2 regions of the Psychromonas sp. psych-6C06 genome follow, and region 2 is predicted to be linked to the other one. Evidence: riboswitches for the same ligand, from Rfam matches in the RefSeq annotation. Region 2 holds a riboswitch; the other holds the start of a gene.
The links. A riboswitch is a leader RNA that binds a small molecule or an ion and turns the genes downstream of it on or off. The one in region 2 is predicted to bind cobalamin.

Region 1: another riboswitch for cobalamin. It lies ahead of CW745_RS09690 (DUF4198 domain-containing protein); the one in region 2 lies ahead of CW745_RS06825 (TonB-dependent receptor).

Annotation. Positions count from the first base shown of each region.
Region 1 covers NZ_PIZM01000006.1:242,213-254,573, forward strand. Annotated here, with positions in the region: gene CW745_RS09655 (VIT and VWA domain-containing protein) at 1-1,439, shown strand, start outside; gene CW745_RS09660 (phytanoyl-CoA dioxygenase family protein) at 1,500-2,279, opposite strand; gene CW745_RS09665 (PKD domain-containing protein) at 2,510-4,615, shown strand; gene CW745_RS09670 (VOC family protein) at 4,637-4,990, shown strand; gene CW745_RS09675 (LysR family transcriptional regulator) at 5,037-5,939, opposite strand; gene CW745_RS09680 (NAD(P)-binding oxidoreductase) at 6,035-6,772, shown strand; gene CW745_RS09685 (diguanylate cyclase) at 6,854-8,257, opposite strand; cobalamin riboswitch at 8,453-8,590, shown strand; gene CW745_RS09690 (DUF4198 domain-containing protein) at 8,739-9,566, shown strand; gene cbiM (cobalt transporter CbiM) at 9,804-10,415, shown strand; gene CW745_RS09700 (DUF4140 domain-containing protein) at 10,412-10,996, shown strand; gene cbiQ (cobalt ECF transporter T component CbiQ) at 10,981-11,760, shown strand; gene CW745_RS09710 (ABC transporter ATP-binding protein) at 11,760-12,361, shown strand, end outside.
Region 2 covers NZ_PIZM01000002.1:809,162-821,522, reverse strand. Annotated here, with positions in the region: gene CW745_RS06865 (HD domain-containing phosphohydrolase) at 1-892, opposite strand, end outside; gene CW745_RS06860 (energy transducer TonB) at 957-1,892, opposite strand; gene CW745_RS06855 (MotA/TolQ/ExbB proton channel family protein) at 1,930-2,982, opposite strand; gene CW745_RS06850 (hypothetical protein) at 3,090-3,668, opposite strand; gene CW745_RS06845 (hypothetical protein) at 3,912-4,655, shown strand; gene CW745_RS06840 (ABC transporter ATP-binding protein) at 4,766-5,584, opposite strand; gene CW745_RS06835 (iron ABC transporter permease) at 5,584-6,627, opposite strand; gene CW745_RS06830 (ABC transporter substrate-binding protein) at 6,617-7,621, opposite strand; gene CW745_RS06825 (TonB-dependent receptor) at 7,694-9,511, opposite strand; cobalamin riboswitch at 9,681-9,822, opposite strand; gene CW745_RS06820 (mechanosensitive ion channel domain-containing protein) at 10,001-10,882, opposite strand; gene CW745_RS06815 (ATP-binding protein) at 10,884-12,361, opposite strand, start outside.

The DNA.
Region 1 (12,361 bases), on a different contig from region 2:
ATGGTATACGTTTGCCTGCACATGCAAACGCGGTTATTACAGAGCAAGATACACATCAATGGCAAGTTCGTTTAACCAATAGCGAACAAGCGCTAGCTGATGAGCAAAACAACGAAGAAAAAGCAACAACGAATGATATTAACAATGCGCTAAAACTTGATACAGATATTCTTGTATATTGGCGCCACCAGCGCGATCTACCCGGACGTGTTGATTTAATTACCTACCGAGAGCCGGGAAAAAAACAGGGTACTTTTAAGCTTACTTTAACGCCTGGAGATGATTTAGCTTTGAATCAAGGGCAGAGAGATTGGATCTTTGTGCTAGATAAGTCAGGTTCTATGGCGGGTAAATATGAATCATTGTTAGAGGGAGTGCGCCAAGCGCTTGATAAGCTACCAAGCGAAGATCGCTATCGAATTATTACCTTTAATAATCAGGCCGACGATATCACTTCAGGTTACCAAACTGTCAGTAAAGAAAATGTACAACAAAGTTTGAATAAGCTACTTAGCGATGGTGTAAATGGTGGAACAAATCTTTATGCAGGCATAAAAACAGCGCTTTCTTCATTAGATAGTGATCGTGCTAGTGCACTGATTTTAGTCAGTGATGGCGTCGCTAATGTCGGTGTTGTAGAGCGAAAAAAATTCTTAAATTTATTAGATAAAAAAGATGTGCGCTTATATTCATTTATCATGGGCAACAGTGCTAACCGAGCTTTGTTAGAGGGAATGAGTAACGTTTCAAATGGTTTTTATGCAAGTATCTCTAATGCTGATGATTTGATGGGACAAGTAATGTTAGCCACAAGCAAAATGACTCATCAAGCGATGCGTGATATTCAATTTAATATTGATGGAGTTAAGGCGACTGATCTTAGTCATAACCATCTCAATACGTTATACCGTGGTCAGCAACTTACATTTTTTGGCCACTACTATGGAGAAGGTTCTGCCAATATTGAATTAACTGCAAAAGTGAATGGAAAAAATGTCAGCTACCAAACAACAATAAAGTTTGATAAAGCATCCACTGCACATCCTGAATTAGAGCGTTTATGGGCATTTAGTAAAATTAAGCAATTACAAGCAGAGAAAAATTATCTCGGTGAAGGTAATGCCGATAGTGAGCAGGCGATTCGCGATATTGCCCTACAATATGGTTTAGTGACTGAATATACTTCTCTCATCGTCGTCGAAGATGCTGTTTTTGAGCAGTTCGCGATTGAGCGTAGCAACAAAAAACGTGTTGAGAAAGAGCGTGTCGCGCAACAACAGAAACAGAAACAAGCGGTACAAAGTAACCGCGTCGATAAAGAAAAACCAATGTTTAATAGTCCTAGCCCTAATCTGGGAGGAGGAACAATGAACCTGCTGTGGTTATTACTATTGGTATTTGCTGGTGGAATAAAATTGCTACTTAGGAAAGGTAAGTAAGCTTAAAGGATTATTTGTACAAGGTATTAATATCTTGTACAAATTTTTATTGTTTGAAAGTTATCGACTCGAAATTAAATCAATACTATTCAGAAATAACCTCGGGTTAGCAATTTTATTGAGCATCGCTGTCGTTGGTAGGCAATCAGCGTCGACATAATCAGCATAATCTGAAACACAATCAAAGACTAAAATGTCCAGCGCCAATCTGTCTAAACCATATAAACCACGGTGGATCATATCAGCGGAAAAAACCAATACATCCCCTGCCTCTAAAGGAATTTTTTCACTATTAGGAAGCGCTTCATTGCTGTCTCTTCCGTTGAGTTCATGGCGGACGTTCAGTTCTTCATCGTTATCCCAGCGAAGATGTGTACCGGGAATAAGTTCCATGCCTAATTCAACAAATAAAGGCACGCGCAGGTGCACAACCTGTGTCTCTTCAATCACTTTCCTTTGATCAGCAATCTCATAATCGTATTGGCAATCTCGATGCCAAAAATCCTGTTGTTGCGGGTTAACCGGATTAAAAAACAGTTGCGTATTCATGAATGCAGGCTTGTTAACGATCACTGAATCAATCACCTGCATCATTTTTTCTGCGCTGATAAAGTTAAACAGTGTTAAGCGTTGTGTTTCACTCAAATATTGTGTGCCGGTGATCAGTGAAGAGTTAAAGGCTTCCTCCTGGTAAAACTGGGCGTTATCTTGCTTCCACAATTCATGAAAACTTAAAATCACCGCTCTGAGTGATGCCATCTCGTCCGTTGTAAAATAGTTGCGCAGTACAAAATAGCCCTGCTCTTCATATTGCTGTTGTAGGTGATGGAGATTACTCATTAACTCGTTGTGCCTTATATTAATCGTCGCGCCTATTACCTTGTTTATTATCCTTATATCAATGCTCTCTATCAAACACAGTTGATACATTTATGCATAAATATCATTCGTAAATCAAAGTATCTAAGTAACAACTTTGTCAGTAAGGTGTTTGCACTTACGTAAATGATTAATTTATCAGGATGTATCTCTGATAAATGTTTGAATAACTCCTTGGTTATGGAAAGTAGATGAAATTATTCCCTTTAACACTAAAGAATTTTAGTAACGCTTCGCTTGGCTTTATTTGTTGTTTATTAGTCGCTTGTGGTGGCTCAGATAGTTCTTCAGCTAAAGATCTGATCTTAAAGGAACCAAGTAATCAAATTACTCATGCCTATTTTCTGGATCAAGATGCAATGGCTGACAAAATCTCTGGCAAAGTGGTGATTCAAATTACTGATCTGTCCGACAATGAGGCCTCTCAAGCAGAGTCAATTTGGGCCTATTGGGCAGACTCAGAGGGGAATAAAGTCGGTGATGTGTGGTTAAAAACAGATAAGGCATCAATTTATGATTTGCAAATACCAGCTACGACAATACCTGAAAATATTTCAGCATTACTTTTATACCCAACAAATAGTGTTGGGCAGGCGAATAAAGGCAAACTTATAAAATTTCGTGACTTTACTGGTAATGCTCTGTTGTCGGGTTTAGGAGGTAATGAGAAAAACAGATGGGAATATGGTTTACAGCGACCTAAGATTGCGATCAAGCGTCTTAGCGATGGCTTATGTATTTTTGATAACGGCTTAATCAGTGTCACTAATATGCATAACAACAAAGATATGAACAATCACCTCAGTGCATTAACAGCAAATCAAATTGATGATAAAGCATTTCCTGCCGAGTCCTTTTTATGTGATGAACACCCCGTGTATAACAATGATTCTATTAGCGATGATGTAGGGGTTTGGACCTATTCAGCTGTCAATGATGCTATGTTTTACGGCACGTTAGCTTATAACACCGCAGTAAAATATTTGGGTGAACCACCTTGGGATGAGAAGGTGCGTTTACGTGTACATTATAATCATTTATATGATGATAATGCATTTTGGGATGGCGCTTATGTTAACTTTGGAGATGCCTATTATCAGTTTTACTCTACAGTATCGTTAGACATTGTTGCCCATGAAATTGCACATGGTGTGCTAAGTCGTATTTCACCCCTAAATATTTTTCAATCAGAGCTGAGCCCCGATGCGCGAACTGTGCATGAGGCTTTTGCGGATATCAGCGGAGTAATGGCAAAATATGAGTTTACCGGTAGCAATGATAATTGGATACACGGTGAAGCAAGCCATGGCCCAACTCGTCAATTAAACCAGATTCAAACAGAAGTTAATGCGGTTGCTAGTTATTTAGATTATGACGATGCACAATCAAACTATTATTTACGCATAGGGTTAATAACTTACCCATTCTATTTGCTATCAAAAGAGTGGGGGTTAGAGCAGGCATATGGTGTTTATATTAATGCAGCTAAATCTTGTTGGCCAACTACAGTAACACTGCCACAAGCTGCGCAATGTATTAAGCAACAGGCTGGCCATGCTGGTTTATCGCAACAGGCGGTGGTTAACGCCTTTAAATCGGTGAAAATTAAGCTCTTTGAAGAGGGCGTGTTGAGCCATTTTAGCGCAGAACAATTTAAGCTTCGTGTTGAATTTAAAGATACCAGTCAAACCAGTCACCAAGTGACGCAGTGGCATTGGGATTTTGGAGATGGCCAAGTGTCTGATCAGCAAAACCCTGAACATACCTATACGCAAGCTGGTACTTATCAGGTTAGCTTATCGGTGACAGACCCATCACAACCACAGGCGTATGCTCAAGATAGTTTTCAGCGCACGCTGACTATCAGCGATCAATACTGTGCCATAAATTCGATGCCTGCAGATAACCAAATTACTGCTGTGACGATTAATGGTATAGATATGGATTATTTTGCTAACGAGTCCGATTATACAAATACGCTGGTAGATGTTAGTGAAGATAAAAGCTTACTCATTGATATCAAGGGAGATACTAATTCAACCTTAACAGCAATCACTTGGAAGGTTTGGCTGGATCTTAACGATAATGGAATTTTTGGTGATCATCCTGAAGAGCTTCTTATCAATGAAACCACTGAAGCATCGCAACCTTATCAACTAAGCAAACTGCTTAATCTATCCTCATTAGCAAACGATCAAACACCTAAATATATGCGCATATCTGGCGAATATAGTGCTATTACTTCGCCTTGCTTTTCGACTCTTGGTGAAGCGTTGGATTTAAGAATAAATTGGTAATTGAATAAAAGGAAACTAGAAATGAAAATGAATTATTTTGTATTTGGCACCAACAATATGAACGCCGCAGTTGAGTTTTATGATCTTATTTTTAAAGGAGGTGAGATGACAAAGCTAAACAATGAAGGCCGAATGACGCTATGGGCCGGGACTGATTTTTTCTTTGCGCTCGCTGAACCCTTTGATGGCAAACAAGCTACTGCCGGCAATGGCACTATGGTTGGTTTTAATGTTTCAGCATCGGAAGTGAAACGTTTGCATCAGCTTGCATTAAGTATTGGGGGGACTGATGAAGGAAAACCCAGTATCCGTTCAGATAGGTTCTCCGCTTATGTGCGAGATTTAGATGGTAATAAAATCTGCTTTTTTGAATAATGATATCAGCCACTAAATACATCGAACTTGAGTGGCTGAATTGCTCTTATTTTTGATATATCGCTTCTAATTCAGCAGAAAGAATATCAAACACACGTCTCACCCTGAGACTTGTTCGTAACTCTTGATGGCAAACCAACCAAACAGGTAGCGTCATAACTGGCCCCATATATTCAAATGCGCGTGTTAGTTGGGGCTCTGCATCACCCATCTGTTCCGGGAAAAAAATCAAGCCTTGCCCCTCTTTACACAACTCAAGTTGTAACAATTGAAAAGGGGTAATAATTGGAAAATTTTGCTTAGATAAGTTCCAGCCCTGCTGATTAAGGATATCGGTAACCGCACTACTACGATCAAAGCCAATCAATTGGATGTTGTGCAACTCAGAAAAGTGACTTATTTTCGGTTGTGATGCGATATACGTTGCACTGCCATAAAGCCAAATAACTTCATCGCCAACCTTTTTGGCAATCAAATCATTTTGTTTAGGGTGAAAACTACGAATTGCAATATCAGCTTCACGGCGCTTTAAATCACTCGGTTCATTGGTGACCACCACTTCAATGTTAATACCAGGCTCTATCAGGCGTAACTTAGTAATGATTTTCGGTAACAGATAAGCTGCCGTTAGCTCGCCAGCAGAGACGACCACCGTCCCCTCGATTTGTTGTGATTTTCCGCAAGCAGCTAACGAAAAAGCTAAGGCCGCATCGCCCATTTCTCGTGCATGTGCTAACAATGATAAGCCACTTTCAGTTAACACTAAACGTTGTCCGACACGCTCAAAAAGAGTGATATTTAATGCACTTTCAAGTGCGCCAACTTGTCTGCTGAGGGTCGGTTGTGTCGAATTTAATGCTTTAGCGGCTGCGGAAAGTGTTCCCTCTTCAGCGGTCACTAAAAATGCTCGAATATGGTTCCAATCAAAGTTTAAGGAATGCCAGTTCATACAATTATGTATACCTATAATGTAAATGATGAAGTATTAATGTTTATATTGTATAGATAAAATTGCACCACATGAAATTATTTAAAGGGAAAGAGATGACAACACTTGTCGTAGGTGCCAGTGGTGCAACGGGGCGTTTACTGGTTGAACAACTATTAGCAGTGAATGAACCTGTAAAAATAATTGTGCGGTCATTATCTGCTTTACATGAAATTTTACCGTCCAATGTATTACAAGATGAACGCTTAAGTATCACTGAGGCAGATATTTTGGACTTAACAGAAGAGCAACTCATCAAACAGGTTAAGAATTGCCAAGTGGTTATTTCATGTTTGGGACATAACTTAACCTTGCGAGGAATGTTTGCCTCTCCTCGTCGTCTAGTGACACAGTCTGTGCAACGTTTAGTGTTTGCCATTCGACTCTGTTCGCGACAAAAAGTACCGGTTAAATTTATTTTAATGAATACAACTGGAAACAGGAATCGATTGGCAGGGGAGAAAGTCTCTTGCTTAGAGGCGCTAGCAATGTGCTTAATTAGAGTATTATTACCGCCACATGCTGATAATGAGTTGGCTGCTGATTATTTACAAAATAACTTACATCGGTTGCATAATATCGAATGGGTGGTAGTACGGCCTGATAGTTTAGTTAACAGTGATGTAGTGAGCGAATATGATATTTACCCAAGCCCTACTCGAAGCGCTATTTTTAATGCAGGTAAAACCAGTCGTATTAACGTCGCCCACTTTATGTGTCAGTTAGTCATCAATAAAGTACTTTGGCGACATTGGAAAGGGCAAATGCCAGTGCTTTATAATACGTTTAACTAACGCTTAATAAGCAATGCGAAACAGTGCTACAACGTCAGCGCTTTTCCCGTTAAATCATCTGGTCGGCTTTTGGTGAGGCGATTATTGCGTATCAAGTTCAATACGATCTCGGCCATTTTCTTTAGCTTTATAGAGTAGCTCATCTGCACGACGAACTATTGAATCACTGTTGTCGTTCGCTTTGCGAATGACGATGCCAACACTTAGGGTAATAATAATATCGTTATCTTGGTGTTTGATAGGCATCGATTTCAAGCGCTGTTGTAAACGTTCTACAAAGGTTTTAGCTCCCATTAAATCGGTCGATGGGAAAATAGCGAGGAACTCTTCTCCTCCCCAGCGACCGTAAAAATCACCTTCACGGCTCATTTTATTAATAAGATCCCCAAATAATTTTAAAGCTTGATCGCCAACATGGTGGCCATAGGTATCATTCACTACTTTAAAATGGTCGAAATCAAAAATAGCGACCGACATAGAAAGGTTATAACGGTTGCTGTTAGCGAGCTGTTTTTGTAACGCTTCATCAATACTGCGTCTGTTCGCAATTCCAGTGAGCATGTCTGTATTTGCTAACAACTCCAACTGCTGTTGTGCTTCCTTTAGTGCGTTTAAGTCATGGTTTCTGGCTATTTCGTGTCCGACCCATTCTGCAAATAAACGCACTAATTCAATATCTTGTTTAATAAAAGGGCGGGTAGGCTCTGGGCTAGAGAAGTTGAGCGTGCCATAGCGCTCTCCATCGACAAAAATTGGTGCACCTAAATAAGCCTCGAGACCAAAGTTACTAAAACAGGGATGCGATGAGATATGGCTTTTGGAAACACAGTTGAACCCTTGGACATCATTCGCGAGATAAACATGACTACAATAGGTGATCCCTAATTCAAACTCCATGCCGATCTCTAAGGCATCATCGGGGTGAACGGCTTGCTTAATTGTGTATTTATCACCTGTTATTTTGCTGAAAATAGCAATAGGTAGCGCAAATTGTTCACAACCTAATTTTAGAATAGCGTCAACGCGCTGGGTGAAATCTAAGTGTCGAGACGAGGTAATTGTATGCAGCTTGCCAAGCGTGTCTTCAGCTTTTAAACGGTCGGACTCGTCCATAATAGAAGCAACGTAAAATAGGATTTTTCCTGTTTTATCTTTAACTGGCCCACCTGTGGTATAACCTTTAAAAATTCGTCCAAATTTACTTTTATACTCAATTGCGTAGGTTTCATTTGAATATTCTGCTAAAGGATTAAATCGCTGCCTACCCTGTTTTTCATGATCACTGGGATCCGCATATAACACCTTGGTACTGCTGTTATTTAACTCATTATGCGAATAAGCAAACAACGTTTCTGCTGCTTGATTCATGGTAACAATTTTGCGGTCAACAGAAGCCAGAATATAGGCTGTAGGTAAGTGCTCAAATACTAATGTGAGCGTATTTATATCTAGCTCTGATGTTAATTCTAGTGGCTCTGACTTCACATGAGCTCCTTTACTAATGGTAATGACTTGCATTTAGTATTGCTTAAGCCACTAAGATGTCAAATAGCCCCAACCAATGTAATTTATTCGAAAAGGAGCTGCTTCTTTTTATTCTGTGAATTACGATTAGTTTACAATTCCATTTGACTGAATAGATAGGATCACGTTATTGTTCGGCCTCCTTTGGATATCGTGTTTAAAAACGATGCATTTATTAGCAGTAATAAGTGTTTGGGAACTTGGTCAAATACCAAGGCTGCCCCCGCAACGGTAGAGTGTTTGTAGCAATATAAATACTAAGCCCGGATACCAAACCATTGGATGATACATGCACTTGATGCATGTACCGTGGTGTTGCGGAGGGCTTCACCGGTTGGTTATTTTTTTGATATACAAACGCATTCATATTTTTAAATGCATTAAAACGATTGCCATCTCCTCCACAACTTCGCCTGTAATTTAATCAGACGGAGCTTTATCTGTGTTCACTTTAAAAAAAACTAATACCTTAAAAAGACTATTTCGCCCCCTTACGCTGTCATTGTGCTGTGCTTTACCATTGTCTGCACAGGCTCATTTTCAGATGCTTTATACCCCTGAATTATTGCGCGACAAAGGTGGAGAGATAAGTTTTAAACTTCCTTTTACACACCCCGCTGCCAGTGGTCATGTCATGAATGTTGCTAAGCCACAGGCATTCTATGTGATCAAAAAAGGCAAACAAACAGACTTAATCAACACCATTTCGAATATCGAATGGGCAAGCTCAGTTGATAAAGGTCTTGCCTATCAAGCTGATGTCACGCTACGTGGCTTAGGCGACTATGTGTTTATCGTGCAGCCTTCTCCCTATTTTGAAAAAGAAGAAGATATCTATATTCAGCAACTGACTAAAACCATTGTAAATGTTGGCAACCTGCCTACAGATTGGAACCAAGACTTTGGTTTAACAGCTGAAATTGTGCCTTTAACTAAACCCTATGCGATTTATGAAGGTGGTATTTTTAGTGCCGTGGTTAAGTCTAATGGACAGCCTGTGCCCTTTGCTGCAATCGAGGTTGAGTTTATGAATTACACCCCTGATATGCAAAGCAATGCCTTTGCCAAAACACCCACCATGACACCACCTGCAGATGTTTTTGTTACCCAAACTATCTATGCCGATGCTAATGGTACCTTTCACTTTTCGCTACTAAAAGCGGGGCAATGGGGATTTGCTGCTTTAGGTGTAGGTGAACAAAAAACCTACAAAGGCAAAGAGTTATCGCAAGATGCTGTGATTTGGGTGCAAGCAACCAAGTTGCCGTAACGCATAAAAATAAGCCTGTTGCGGGACTTATAGCAAACGGAATAAATAGATGATCGATTTTACTGGTTGAAATAGCCTACCCCTGTGTTGAAAGTTGAGTAAAGGTAATAACCATTTACATTAACTTTCGCTCTGGAGTGGGGTCTTCGCCACACAAAAATTTAGAGCATATTATGATTCGATTGCTATCAACAACGCATTAGCAACAGGCTTTTTCATGATTGAAAAGGGATATTTATGCATATTGTTGATGGTGCTTTAGCTGCCCCCATTCTGCTTAGCGGTGCTGTATTGGCGATCGCCGGTGTTTATATTGGCTTGAAGAAAATGGACTATGAGCAGCTCCCATTGGTGGGGGTGTTAGCTTCGGTTTTTTTTATCGCGTCTTATATGCATTTACCGCTTGGTTTTTCGAGCGTGCATCTGATCATGAATGGGTTATTAGGTATTTTGCTCGGTTGGGTCGCTTTTCCGGCGCTACTTGTTGCACTGCTCTTACAAGTTATCTTCTTTGGATTTGGTGGCTTGTTAGTGCTTGGTGTGAACACCTTCAATATCGCTTTACCGGCGGTGATTATCTATTACCTTTGTGGCCCAGGAATTCGTCATTCAAGTGCCAAGGTAGCTGCTATGTGGGGCGCAATCGGCGGTGCTGGGGCGATTATCCTAACCTCGGTGATGGTGGCATTTTCATTGGCGCTGTCCGGTGAATCTTTTGTCTTGGCAGCTAAAGCCGTATTGCCTGCTCATATCCCTATTATGGTGTTAGAAGGGTTTGTTTCTTACGCTGCCGTCTACCTTATTCATACCGTAAAACCCGAATTTATTACTAAGGAAGTTGCTCAATGAAAATCTTTTTCGCATCACTGTTGATGCTGTTTATGCCTTCAACGTTAGTTGCCCACAATGTCGTTGGTGGTGTTTATGCCAGTGGCGCTGTGATTGAGGGCGAAGCAGGTTTTTCAAATGGTTCGATGGCGCCAGAAGGTTCAGTAGTGAAAATTTATGATAAAAAAGGAACCCCGTTAGGGGAGGTGTTAACGGATGCCGAAGGAGGCTTTAAGTTTACTGCGCAAAAACGTATTACACATGTGTTTAAGGTAAATATGGGAGCAGGGCATGGTTTAACGCTACAGCTCCCTGCGAGTGAACTACCTGATAATTTAAGCCCAACGCTAGTGACTAAAAAAAGCCCCCAAGTTGCTCCGACAAAGAGTGTGTCGGCTACACCTTCGATCTCTAAAATCGATATAGAGAAGGCGGTCGCCAAACAGATAAAACCTTTGCGTCAAGAGATTCAAGCATTAAAAGAGAAGGCGGGTTTGCGCGATATTATTGGTGCTATTGGTTACATTTTTGGCCTACTTGGCTTAGTGGCCTTCCTTCGTGAGCGCAAACTAAAAGCGAAGCAAACATGTCACAAGGCTTAGAGCACAGCTTAACCTCTTGGTCTGGGCAAGCACTGAAACATGAAGCCTCTTGGATTGATGCTGTCGATGCACGCGTGCGTATTTTATGCAGTGCATTTTTTGCTCTCGTGGTGGTTTCTAGCCCTCATTTTTTGCCGGTATTACTGGGGCTTTTTATTGCCCTTTTCTTAGTAAAAATAAGCCGCTTAAATATTAAGCGAGCATTGCGCCGAGTGGTGGCAATGGATCTGTTTATGCTGACCTTAATCTGTGTTTTACCCTTTACCACTCCGGGTGATGCGATGTTTAGTGTGTTTGGTTTAAGCGCTAGCTGGCAAGGGTTAGCGCATGCATTGCTAATCACCTTTAAAGCTAATGCCGTGTTATTAGTGCTCTTTTCATTGGTTGCGACCATGAGTGCATCGACATTAGGGCATGCGCTCGCGCACTTAAAAGTACCCGATAAATTGGTGCATCTATTGCTATTTATGGTGCGTTATTTAGATGTTATCAGTGATGAATATAAGAAGATGCGCCGCGCAATGCAGGCGCGTGCCTTTGTGATGCAGACGAATAGACATACTTGGAAAAGCATGGGCTACCTGTTTGGAATGTTATTGATTCGCTCAATAGAGCGTGCTGAACGTATTGCTAATGCCATGAAGTGCCGTGGTTTTTGTGGACGATTTTACCTAAACGATGAGCTTAAACTTAATCGAATCGATCGACAGTTTAGTGCCTTTTTTATCTGTTTTTTAGTGTTGTTAATAGGGCTTAATTTCTGATGGAAAATACAAACAAAGCGTTACTTGAAATCGCTAATTTAAGTTATGCCTATCCTAAACAAAACAAAGTATTAAATAACATTCACTTTGTCTTAAATCGCCATGAACGGGTTGTTATCAATGGTGATAATGGCGCAGGTAAAACGACGTTATTGCATTTAATTGTTGGTCTTAAAAAAGCCAAGCAAGGCGAGATTATTGCCTTTGGCGAACATTGTAAAACTGAAAAACAGTTTAATAAAATGCGCGTCAAAGCAGGGTTGGTATTTCAAGATCCTGATGACCAACTATTTTGTCCGACGGTATTAGAAGATGTGATGTTTGGCCCCCTTAATCTCGGTTTTAGCAAACAGCAGGCGATTAAAAAATCATTACAAACCTTAGATAGCTTAGGTTTGAAGGGCTTTGAATCTCGAATTACTCATCAACTCTCTGGTGGCGAAAAGCGTTTAGTGACCTTAGCTAGCGTGTTAGTGATGCAACCTGAAGTATTGATTTTAGATGAGCCAACCAATGCATTAGATGAAAAAGCAAAAATACGTTTACTTCATGTGTTAAAAGCTTTGCCTCAGGCGATGATTATTATCTCTCACGATAAAGA
Region 2 (12,361 bases):
GCTTATCGGTAGGATTACACATATTGTCATATTCATTGGCGATACTGACAATTTGTGTCAATAGATTAATCTGATCGCCTTTGAGCTTTTGTGGATAACCACTACCATCTAAAAATTCATGATGCTGGCTAACTATCTCCGTCACCGTATTTGGAAAGTCAGGAATATTGTTAATTTTATCCATTGCGTAACGCACATGCATTTTATAATAATTATTTTCTACAGAGCTCACTTCCGGACGGTTATATAAAATCTGCTTAGGAATTTTTAGTTTCCCTAAATCGTGAAACAGCGCACCTAGGCCGAGGTAGATAAGTTCTTGCTCAGATAACGCTAGTGCTTTACCTAGAATCATTGACAAAATAGCAACATGGAAAACATGACTATGGTATTTGTCGTTCTCTTGTCCCTCCTCCATTAGATGTAATACGGTGCTATTACAGCCATTTAATTTTTCAGTAATATTACTGATGAGGTCGGTGGCATCACTTAATGCTTGTGTCGCTTGGTTATCTAATTTGAGGTTTATTGCACGTACCACTGAAAGTGATTGTTTAAACTGATTTTCACTTTTTCTCAGGTTACGAAGATAGGCTTTCTGCTCTTCTACTCGACGTTGCTTTTCTTGCCACAAAGCATCTAAATAATCATCTTCATCTTTAGGCTCTATGTCATGACTCTTTTTTTCAGTATTCGCAGGTAGTGGTACTGATGCGCTTTTTTCTGGGAAATAGATGATGTGATTAAAGCTTAAGGACTGTAATACGTCTATTTGCTGTTGGTCTTGAATTTTGAAACTGTTGAAAAGAAAAGGGTGCCCACCCCAAGCGCAGGGAAGCTGAATATATAACCCGATAGTTAAGCGGTCTGTTGAAAGTTTTATTTTACTCATCTACCTGATCCCATTACCTATTTTATTATCATTATGATTAGCATAGTGGTGGATAACACTTTAATTACTTGAGTTCATACTTGAAGGAAAGTTGCTGTTCGCTGGTCACTTTTTCGATGCCGTCAAGTGCAGGCATAAAGCGCTCTTTATCAATAAATTCAAGTAACGCATTATCGAGTATTTGATGGCCGCTTGAATGGGTTATTTTAGATTGTTTCGTTTTCCCGCGCATGTTTACAACAAATGTCGCCGTGGCGGTTCCCTGTAGTTTAGCCTTTTTAGCTTCTGTCGGATAGAGAGGTTTATTCCCTGATACAGCGATCGCTTCTTGTAGGCCTGTTGTATGTGTAGCAACGACAGGTTTGACCTGTTTTTTAAAGCTACGCTTGACCTTGTCTTTTTTTACTGGCTCTTCATTCGCAATATTTGTATTTGATTTTTGACTGAGTAGCTCGCTGGTTACAGAAGGTTGCGTATCTTGTACCGGCTTCTTAGCGAGTTCTTTTTCTGGTGCTTTCTTAGGTTGTATTTTACCTTTTTTAACTTGCGGGCTTGGAATAGGAGGAGCAGGCAGATCTAGATAAAAATACTGTTCATAGTACTCGCCTTTTAATAGAGCTACTTCACTCGCCTCAGTCGCTTTAAGTAAAGTGTAAAGCTGCTGCTTAGCTTGTTGTTGCTTTGTTGCATTGCCATTCTCTATCGCTATGCTTTGAGTTTTTTCGATAGTAACTGGCGCGATGCTCGGAGTGGGAGTCGCACCGATACTTGTTGTTATGCTCGCGCTTTGTGGTGCCTGTGAAATAGTTTCTTGAGGTGCTAGCTGAGTGCTTGGTATTTTTGAGGGCGTCGTCTCCTTAAAGTCGAGAGGAATGACTTTCTCACTGATTTTTTCTTCCGGCGCAACATTTTTTGTTGCCAGTAGCTCAGGCTGCTGATTATGGTAAAAAAATAGTGCATAGAGAATGACGCTGATAATAATAAAGGGCAGATAACGCATTATTTCTTTTTACCTTGTGACCATGTTTGTAATGACATTACTCGTTTTCCACTTTTTTTAAGTGTGCCGTTTCCTGTTGCTCCTGCAACTCAACTTCGTTCACTCCGTATAGTTCTTGATCTTCATTGACGGCACTTTTATACATTTCAAATAATGAAGAGGGGCCATTTACGCCTTTCTTTCTTTTCCGTGGAGAAGCACTTAACTCCTCTTTGTACATGTCAATAAGTGAAGATTGTGATGTCTTTTGCAAGTCTTGCATCTCTTCATGCAAGCTCACATTTACCTCATCGGACCCCTCTTTAAACTCATAATGATAAGGCATCTCGCTCTGCTCTGCGACAGTTTCTGTTGTGCTAATTGCTTCGCTAAGACGTTTTTCCTGCAATGCCATAATTTCACTTATTTGGTTTGTGACTAGTGATTTCTGCTGGCAAATATAGTCAAAGTCACCGCTTATTTTTTGTAGATGATCGTTGAGCTTATTACTTTGAGTCTGGAAGGTTTTGTAAGGAATAAAGGCAAATAATGCGACACAGAGACCTGATGCGCTTGCAATTAATGCATGAGCAACAGCACCTGAGATAGCAGCTAATGAGGTTTCCTGCTGAAAGCTAAGACTATTTAGTGAGTCAACCAAGCCTAAGATGGTGCCTAACAGGCCGAGTATTAAGGCAATAATTACAGCACTTCGAAGAAGAGGTTGTCCTTGTGCCATGACGTTTACCTGATGCTTAGCGTAAGATTGCATTCGCTCTTTCGGTGAGAATGGTAGGCTGTTAATACCATGCTTTAACATGTTAAGTGCTGGAGTATCTAAGTTCTGACAGCAAAGGAGAGCCTGTTCTTTTTCATTTTTATTTAGGGCTGCAAAACAGTCATTAATTAAAAAATGTTCTTTTTTTAGCAGGTAAGTTACCCAAGCAGAAGCGCGCTCAAGGGTAATAATGGTTACCACAAATGAGGTGAGTAATAACAACCACATTACCATACCACCTTGCTGAAACCATTCTGGCATAGTGCCAGCAACCTGTTGCAAAAGAGTGGGATCAACGGCGGTACTTTTGATTACGGTTACTTCCACTGCCATTCTTTTAAATCCCTTAAAATTATCATTGCGACATTTTACCGTTTAATGGTTAGGCAATCAAAAAATGATGTGAGAAGTGCGGTGTACTCCTATTAAAGCAGTATTGATTATGGCTTACGTGATGTGTGATTTAAAATCTCTAGTTGTTGATCTGCATTTTTTTCAACAATGAGGGCAGTAGTTTGTAATGCTGCGGCGATACTATCTATTTTCTCTGTGGTCTGTAATAGCATCGCCGTGCTTGGCTTTAATACCCAGTAGTAGACAACAACTAAAGCGCCGAGAATTAACAATAGTAGTGCGACTAAGGCGATAATAATCGTTAATTGAATATTGGAAAAAAGGTTATTAATTGCCCCTGTAACTGGAGGTGTGGATTGTTTTATGGTGCTGGGAATTGTTTCAATACTCGTTTGAAAACGGTTTGCGAGTGCATCCATTCTTTCAAAGCTAGCGATTATTTTATCCTGTTGCGCTTCATTTAAATTGGGGTTTTTAGCCATCTCTTGTAACGCCTGTGAGGCCAGCGTAATAGAGTGTTCTATATTCTGTGCTGATTGCTCAAACTTCTGCATTTCAATACCAATATTGATATCAACAAGTGTTGCTGGCTGGTTTTCTGTCGCCATTGCGATTGATAAATTTGATAGCAAGATAAGTAGTAATAGGTTGATTATTCTGAACATTTTTTAGGCCCGATGAACTTTGTATATACTGATAATAGAAGTTTATTGGTTTTTATTCCATCTAACCTGCTCCCCCTTGAGCTTAAACGATATAAATTTAGCTAATACATAACGTGTTGAAAATAGTAGTGGTTATACAGAAGGTTATATTTACTATAGCTATCTTTTTTTTTCTAAAGCCCCCTATACTGGCCCATCAATCACCCTTTAAGGGGCAATGTGATGGGAGTCATGATGAAATTTATGGTTAAACAAGTTTTCTCAATAATGCTTGTCTTATGCGCAATGGGACAGACTTTTGCTGATACGGTAACGCTGAAAGATGGGCGTACTTTTGATGGGGAAATTAAAAGTCAGGATGCAGAAAAAGTGATTTTAGAGATGAATGGCATAGAGATGAATCTACCGATTGCACAAGTGAGTCGCATTGTTCTATCCGATGCTGTTACTGAAAGACAGGCTTCAGTTTCTCGAACTGAGAAACAGTCCAGCGAACAAGGCATTGCAACAGTGCCTGCTGGTTCCGCATTTATGGTGAAAATAAGTGAAGGTTTTAATAGCCGTCAAAATAAAGCTGGGCAGCGTTTTACCGCCAAACTCGAGAGTAATTTAATGGTTGGAAACATTATTGTTGCCCCTAAAGGTAGTGATGTTTATGGCGTGTTAACTGATGTGAAAAGGGCTGGACGTGTTGCAGGCACTGCGTTATTAAAATTTGAACTTAACGAGATCACCATTAATGATGTAATGTACCCGCTAAAAACACAAAGCATTATTGGTACAGGAGAGAATGAGATTAAATCTACCGCTGGAAAAACTGCTCGGTCCGCTTTAGTTGGTGGTTTGATTAATGGCAGTGATGGAGCTAAAACAGGTGCAAAAGTAGGTGTCGGGGTATCGGTACTAACTCGCGGTCATGATATTCAAGTTGCAGAGGGCATGTTACAAGAGTTTATTTTAGCTGCGCCTTTTACACCTCAGTTGTGATCCTAAACGAAATAAATCGCTTAGCTCCTCGTTAATGTTTTCCTTGAGAGTGCAATCTTTTACATCAAATTTCGCATTGAGTTAAGTCATTTTCCTGCACAATACTTAGATCACATACATAATTGGGGTGGTATGGTTTTCAATGGCGAAATACTATTTAGCTGCACTTTGTCATTTTGCATTGTGATATCTGCATGAATAGAAAAATGCTGTTTGAGATTTTGTACGGTTAACACTTGCTCTGGAGTACCATCACTAATAATGGTTGTCATGCCGTCTTCACGTTTTCCAATCAATATTAACCGGTCGCAATAGCGCGCAGCTAGATTCAAATCATGTAATGCAGTGATCGCTGTTTTGCCTGCACGGGTCAATGAATGAATTAGTTGCAGTGTTTCTAATTGATGGCAAATATCCAAACTGGCAATCGGCTCATCGAGTAAAATTGTCGGTGATTGTTGTGCTAAAGCACGTGCAATAATGACGCGTTGTTTTTCACCCCCTGAAAGTGTATTCACTAAGCGATCACTAAGATGGCTAATATCTGTTTGTTGCATTGCCTTTTCAATCAGTTGTTTATCTTCTTCACTTTCTAGTTCAAAAGCGCCTAAATAAGGGTTTCTGCCCATGGCGACCAATTGTTGTGCACTGAAGGCATAGGGGAGCTCAATCGCCTGTGGCACAAAAGCGAGTTGTTTAGCTATTTCGCGTCGTTTTATCTGCTGAATGTTTTTACCAAAAAGTAATATATTACCAGACTGTGCTTTTAACAGCCCTAACAGCAACTGTAATAGGGTACTTTTTCCTGCGCCATTCGCACCAATTAGCCCAACAAATTCTCCCTTTGCGAAGGAAAGGTTTATCTCACTGATCATCGGCTTTTTATTAAATGAGAACTGTAGTTGTTCACAGCTTAATGGTGACGTCATTATAAGTTCCCCGTAGTAACACGTTGCTTGATAAGTAGAAAAAGAAAGAAAGGAGCACCGAGAGCAGCGGTAACTACCCCTAAAGGAATCGCCTGTTCACTAAAGACGGTGTTCAGGAAAAGATCTGCGCTTAATAGTGCAATCGCACCACCTAACAAACTTGCGGGTAAAAGGTAACGATGCGAAGGGCCTAATATTAGGCGTAATATATGTGGCACCACTAGTCCAATGAAGCCGATTCCTCCCACTACAGAGACCGATGCCCCAACCATTGCTGTGCTAATAAGGAGTAAATTACGACGCGTTCTTCGCACATCAACACCGACAGATAATGCATGATGTTCACCGAGTAACAATAGATCTAACTGTTTGCTGTAAAATAGCAAAGCGATAAAACCACTGACTACAATTGGTAATATGATCAATACATGATCCCAAGTTCGCCCATCAAGTCCGCCCATGGTCCAGTAAATGATCATTCGCGCGACATCCCAATTACTTAATGATAGGGCAAGTAGTAATGAAATCGCTGCAACATTCAATGCACTGATTGCGACACCTGAAAGCAATAATGTGCTGATACTGGTTTGCCCGCGTGAGGAAGCAATGCGATATACCACACTGAGAGAAATGCCTGCGCCAATAAAGGCAAACAATGGAATTGCCCAAGCAGAAAACAGTGATGCCCCTAAATAAATAGCAATCACTGCACCTAATGAAGCGCCAGATGAAACGCCAAGCACGGAAGGGGACGCAAGCGGGTTACGAAACATACCCTGCATCACTAAACCACATAATGCCAAGCTAGCGCCTGCAAATAGAGCAATTAAGGCGCGTGGTAAGCGGATATCGATAATAATATTACGTTGCCAATCGACGATGTTCGGATTGCTGGTTCCTAATAATCGTTCACTAAGAATATCGCCAATTTGTGCCACTGAAATATCGGTTGGCCCTTTTAATAGCGCGCCAATTAATAATGCAAAAAACAGTGCAGTTAATAGGGAAAAGATAACGGGAATAGTAATGTACTTATAAGTCATTTTTACTCTCTTGAGCCAGGGTGATATCAGGATGCAGTAATTTTGAAATTGCCTCTACCCCTTTTATTCTGTGTTGTGATACGCTGCGTAGCCAAGTACCGGGCACTGCATATACGCGATTATGTTTAATGGCGGGGACATTTTGCCAAGCCGTTTTAGCCATTAAAATTTCAGCAGGAGATGCTTGCCCTTCATTTTGGTTAAATACCCATTGATTCATCACAATGACATCGGGTTGCAATGAGATGGCAAGTTCTTCACTAATTCTATTTTCACCATCGGGTAGCACACCTGCGGTAACGTTGAGCCCACCGGAAATTGTGATAGCTTCATCCATCAATGAATCCCCGCCGACGCTATAGCCATTCATGTCGTAATATAAAACCCGTGGCTTGGGCTTATCTGCTACCTGTTTTTGAATATGTTGTAGTCGGTTTTGTATCTGCTTAATGACATCTTGAGCTTGTTGTTGTGTATCGGTTACGGAGGCAACGATATTTATATTATTAAAAATATCGTTAAAGCTTTTAAATTCGCTAAGGCGAACGATGGCGATGCCACTGCGTAATAAGTAACGCACGGTTTCTGGGTTGCTATAGGATGCAACAAAGACAAGGTCGGGCTGCAATGCTAGCATCGATTCGATTTCACCTTGGGTGCGACTAATGCTTTTATCGTAAAAACCAACGATGTTGGAGAGACTTGGATAATCCACATAACTACTGACTGCGACTAAACGTGCAGGATCGATAAGGTCAGCAAGGATGTGATCCGTTACTAATGTTGCTGATAGAATTCGCTGTGGTGGTTGTGTCAACTGATAGCTAATGCCGGTGACATCAGTGAGTGTCTTAGGGTAATTCTCTCCATTTATTTGCGTGGTAAAGTTACCTGTCCCCTCTTCAAAAAGGACAAAAAGATCTGTTTTGATTTGTACAAAGGTGATTAATAGCAATAAAAAAAGGGTAAATAACAGTAGTTTGAAATTGTTCATTTACCCTCCTTTTTTGTACGAATTTATGTTTTAGCCATAGCGCATTATTAATACAGCTGGCCTAACTTTCGCTTACAGGTTTGCACCAATTGTGAACTGGAATGTTCTACCATCTGCATTATACCCGCTATATAATGTCTGATCATTATCGGTTAGGTTATTGATACTAAAACCAAGATTGATATGCTTGATGACCTGATAACTAATGGCAAAATCAAGTAGATGAGCCTCATCTAAATCACCATAAGAGCCAGTACGTTTACCAATATATGAGTAACTTAATTTAGGTGTAATGCCTAATGGTGCGTTATATTGAATGCTTGATGAGCCTGACCATTCTGGCACATTCTTTAACTGCTCATTGGTGCTTTTATCAATACTTTCTGTATATGATCCTGCAATATCAAAAATGAATTGCTGTGCATTATATTGGGCATACGCTTCGATTCCTTTGATATCCACTTTACCGATATTAAAGGGTGACCAATTCCAAGAACCTTCTGAAATAGGAGCCCATTCAATTTTATTGTCTAAGGAGCCTGTGTATAGGTTCAACTTTAACGGAATATGCGCGCTTTCGGTATTGACGTTATGAGTCAATGCCAGCTCTAACATTTCACCCTCTTCCGGCTCTAATTCTGGATTACCGCTGTTTGGCCAGTAAAGATCGTTGTATGAAGGAGCGGTAAAAGAGGTTTTATAGCTTAAATTCGCGAAGTCAAATAATGCAACGCCAGCTGAGTAGGTAAGAGCATCACCGAAGTCAGAATAGTGATCGTTACGTAAACCGCCTGAGAAGTTCAGGTAATCAGTGGCATCTGCACTAAACGCGAGGTAGACAGCTGTTTGATCTCGTGATTCGCTATTTTCATTTGAGTTATATTTTGAATGAATAAACTCACCACCAAAATTCAGTGCGACCTGTTCCCACTGGCTGTTGAAATGCAATTGTGCAAGCCCTTCATCAGTTGCATAGTTATCAACATCTGTAGAGTTATGATGGCCCGCATTGAGATCAATTTTCGCGCCTGAAAGTGTTAACTCAGAAGAGATATTGCGGTTAATTCGCTGAATATATTTACCAGTTAACTGTAGCGAATCTTGCGAGGTTTCTGCTTTCCCTGCGCTCGGGTAAGACTCATATATTTCAAGATCAGATGTGCCATTAATCAGCGCTAAAGAGAATCGATTATGCTCATTAACATAGGCCAAATAAGTGTTCATTGAGTAAGTTTGATAACCAAAATCTTCATCCGAGGCTTCGATAAACTCATAACCGTCTGATTTATCGACTTCCAATGATGTCATAAAATGAAATTTTCCAAAATTATCAGCATAAACCCCACCTAGTCGTCCTGTGTTGTGTGAGCCACCGCTAATATTAATTTGTGCATCACGTTCATCTCCTGTCTTGGTGATGATATTAACCACACCAGTGAGTGAGTTTGAGCCATATAGCGATGCTTGTGCACCACGGATCACCTCAATAAGTGCAATCGATTCGATCGGAATGTCGGGTAGGTTTTGACTGCCCAGTGTAGAGGTTGGGAAGGCTACGCCATTTAATAGGTACAAGGTATATTTATCAGAAAGACCGCGATGGTAGTTGTTTGAATTATGCTTTGAAGTCCCTGAATTAGTATGCACAAAACCCGGTGAGTTTTCGGCAATTAATTGGTCTAGTGGTTTATTAATATCGTTACTGGTTGGCACAATATTAATTACGGTATCACCACTGTAATTTTGAGTGGTTGCAGCCGGAGTACTATAACCTTTGCTGATTAACACATTCATTCTGTCATCGGTTTGAAGGCTTTCTTCAGCCAATGCTTGAACACTGAATAAGCTAAATAATGTGAGTGCGATAGGTGTGTAGCGATGGGTAAACATGGAACTTCCTTTTAATAAAAATATTTTGGAAGTTTTCTTTTAAGGCTATGACAGCAACAGAGAGAAAACTTCCTCTTGTTCGCCACAAGCATGGGGACAACATTTTTAGCCATATACAAATGAGTAATGCATAAAAAGTTATTTACGCTCCAGAAAACCAACCCGTGAACTGGAAGTGACGTTTTTATGCTGGTATCTGACTTGCCTTTAAATATTTAAAAGGCTCACAGTTGCGGGGGCAGTGCATGCTTACTCATGCTTCCCATTTAAGTATTACTAAACGCTAATACACATAAAGAGGGCGATTATAGGAATTTAAGGCGCGCTGTCAATCAATCCCGATGAAGTTATTTTATACCCCTTATGAAATAGTTTCACTTGCTGACAAGTAAGGTATTGATTCGCTATACAATACCTTGAATTAATTTGCTTAAGCTTGATAAATTGGTACAAGTTAATAAAAAATCAATTTCATCATAATGTTTATGATTAAGCTGTTTTTACCGCAATCGCTGGTGGCAAAATATTATGTTTTCTAAATTCACTCATAACACGTAGGGTGATATCACTTTCAAATAGTTTTTCATATTTAGTGTCTACCACGTACACTTTACAAGTCAGTTTTATCGCTAAGTAGTTATCTGTGATCGTTTGTTGCACTAAAACAACGACTGGTTTTGGTAAGTGAATATATCGGCTTGAAGAAGCGCACTCTTGAATTAGTTCACGTGCTAATGTGATGTCCTGATCAAGGCCTACATGGAAAGGGATCACTACCTGCATATCGAGTGCACCGTAGTTACCGCTACTTACCACCTCATTCAAAAACTTGTTATTTGGTATGGTAATAATATCGTCATTTAAAGTATTCATGCGTACAGATCGCAGTCCGATTGCGACAATGTCACCGTAATGCCCCTCAAAAGTAACGCGATCTCCAACTTGAAAAGGACGATCAATCATGATGGTTAATCCGGCGACAAAAGAAGCGGTCAGATCTTTCAAAGCAAAGCCAACTGATACCGCAATCGTACCGCCGATTAAAGCAAGAATTCGCTCATCAACACGAAAGCTCAACATAAAGACACTCACGGCAGTAGACATATAAACGAAGAATTGAAAAAACGATTGTAGCTTTTGTAAGAGCATTCGGCGTTGCACAAATTGATCGCCAATGTTGGAGACTAAGGAATCGATAAAACGCAATAGTAACCATGCACAAGCGATAATAATCAGTGATGCGAAAACGCCACTCCAACGAATTAAGCTGGCAAAGTCTTGTAGGTTATCAAGGGGGGCTGTATCTAATTCAGTTGCCGAAACGCTTTGAGAAGCGATTATAAAAAGTATTATTGATAGATGACGTAGCATGTTATTTCACCAGTAAATGTTGACGATGTAAGATGTTTGTTATGTTACGGAACCATAAATCGGAAACTCGTAATTTTTCACCCGACCACTCAATATAGCCACGGCTTTGAAAATAGCGCAATGTACTGATCACCTCATTAATACTCAAGCGTGTACAATCAGTTAACTCTTCAGGAGAAGCCACTTCTAGTTGCACAATAGAGCGTAAAACGGCCAGCATAGGTTTCGGCATTTTTTCTAATCCTTCTGAAGAAGGTATTTGAAAGAGACGTACCTGAACGGTATTGGTTTCACTGTTTTTAAACAATGAGCGCCTAAAAAAGCGTAAGGCGACCGTTGGGTTACCATCGGAGTAGTCCCAAAGAATACGATAAAAACCATGGCAGGCACGTTGATCTTCGCTTAATTCATCTTTTTCCCATTGCCTTGGTAGTGCGAGGCCATCAAAAGAGAGGGCATATTGTCCATTATCTGTAATGCGACTAGCCAATAACTGGCTTATTTCACTTTCCTTCCAACGAGGTAAAAACTCAACTAAATCAAATAACAAACGCTCGCCTCTAGCCCTGTCAACAAAGCGCCAACTAGACTTTTCAATGGCTAATAAAGCGCGATGGCTATTTTTAGATTGACGTAATAAATTCGTTAACCGCATTAAAGGTGCTAAACCACCGACCTGCGGTTTAACTAAGCGTTGCACGTTATCGAAGGCAAATAGATAACATTTAGAGGTGCTACGAAGATGGGTTAACAACAATGCCTCACCGGAATCGGGCAGGCCTAATTGCTCACAAATCAATGCCATTAGAGCATCAAAGCCCTCATGTGGACAACTGACATAAATCGCTTGTGCATCATCTACATCATGTAAGAAACGCCGTAATAATGTCGTTGTTCCCACACCTCTTTCTCCCGATAAGACACAAACCGCAGGCTTGTCACTAAGTAGATAGGTGGCTAATGCATCATAACTTTGTTGAGCATATTCAGGGATTAGCAAACTGTCTGCACTACCGGGACGTACATAACTAAAAGTCTCTTCCCCTCGAATGGCTTCGAGGTGCAGTTGCTCACTTTCATTTTCGCTTTGCTTAGCAACTTCAATACGGAAAAGGTAAGCAAGAGCATGGCTAAACAATTGTGAGTGCGATAAGAGATCAATCAGATAATGTTGTAGAGTGCGTAAAATAAGCCAACTAGCGGCTATCGCGGTACTTAAACTGGCAAATATCCAGCGTTGCTTGTTATCATTTGCCCACTTTACTAAGGCTGGTTGCTCTTTTTTTGTCGCTAAACGTTCAAAAATAAAGGCTTTCCATTTATGAAGCGAATAGAGAGTCAAGAGCAAGTAGAAAAAGAAAATTAATGAGGATATCCACGCATAGATTGTCCCTTTACCTAGCGTCATCTCTGAAATTTGCGAAATAAGCCCTGTACTAATAAATCCCCATACATATAAACGGATAGTAGAAAGTCGCA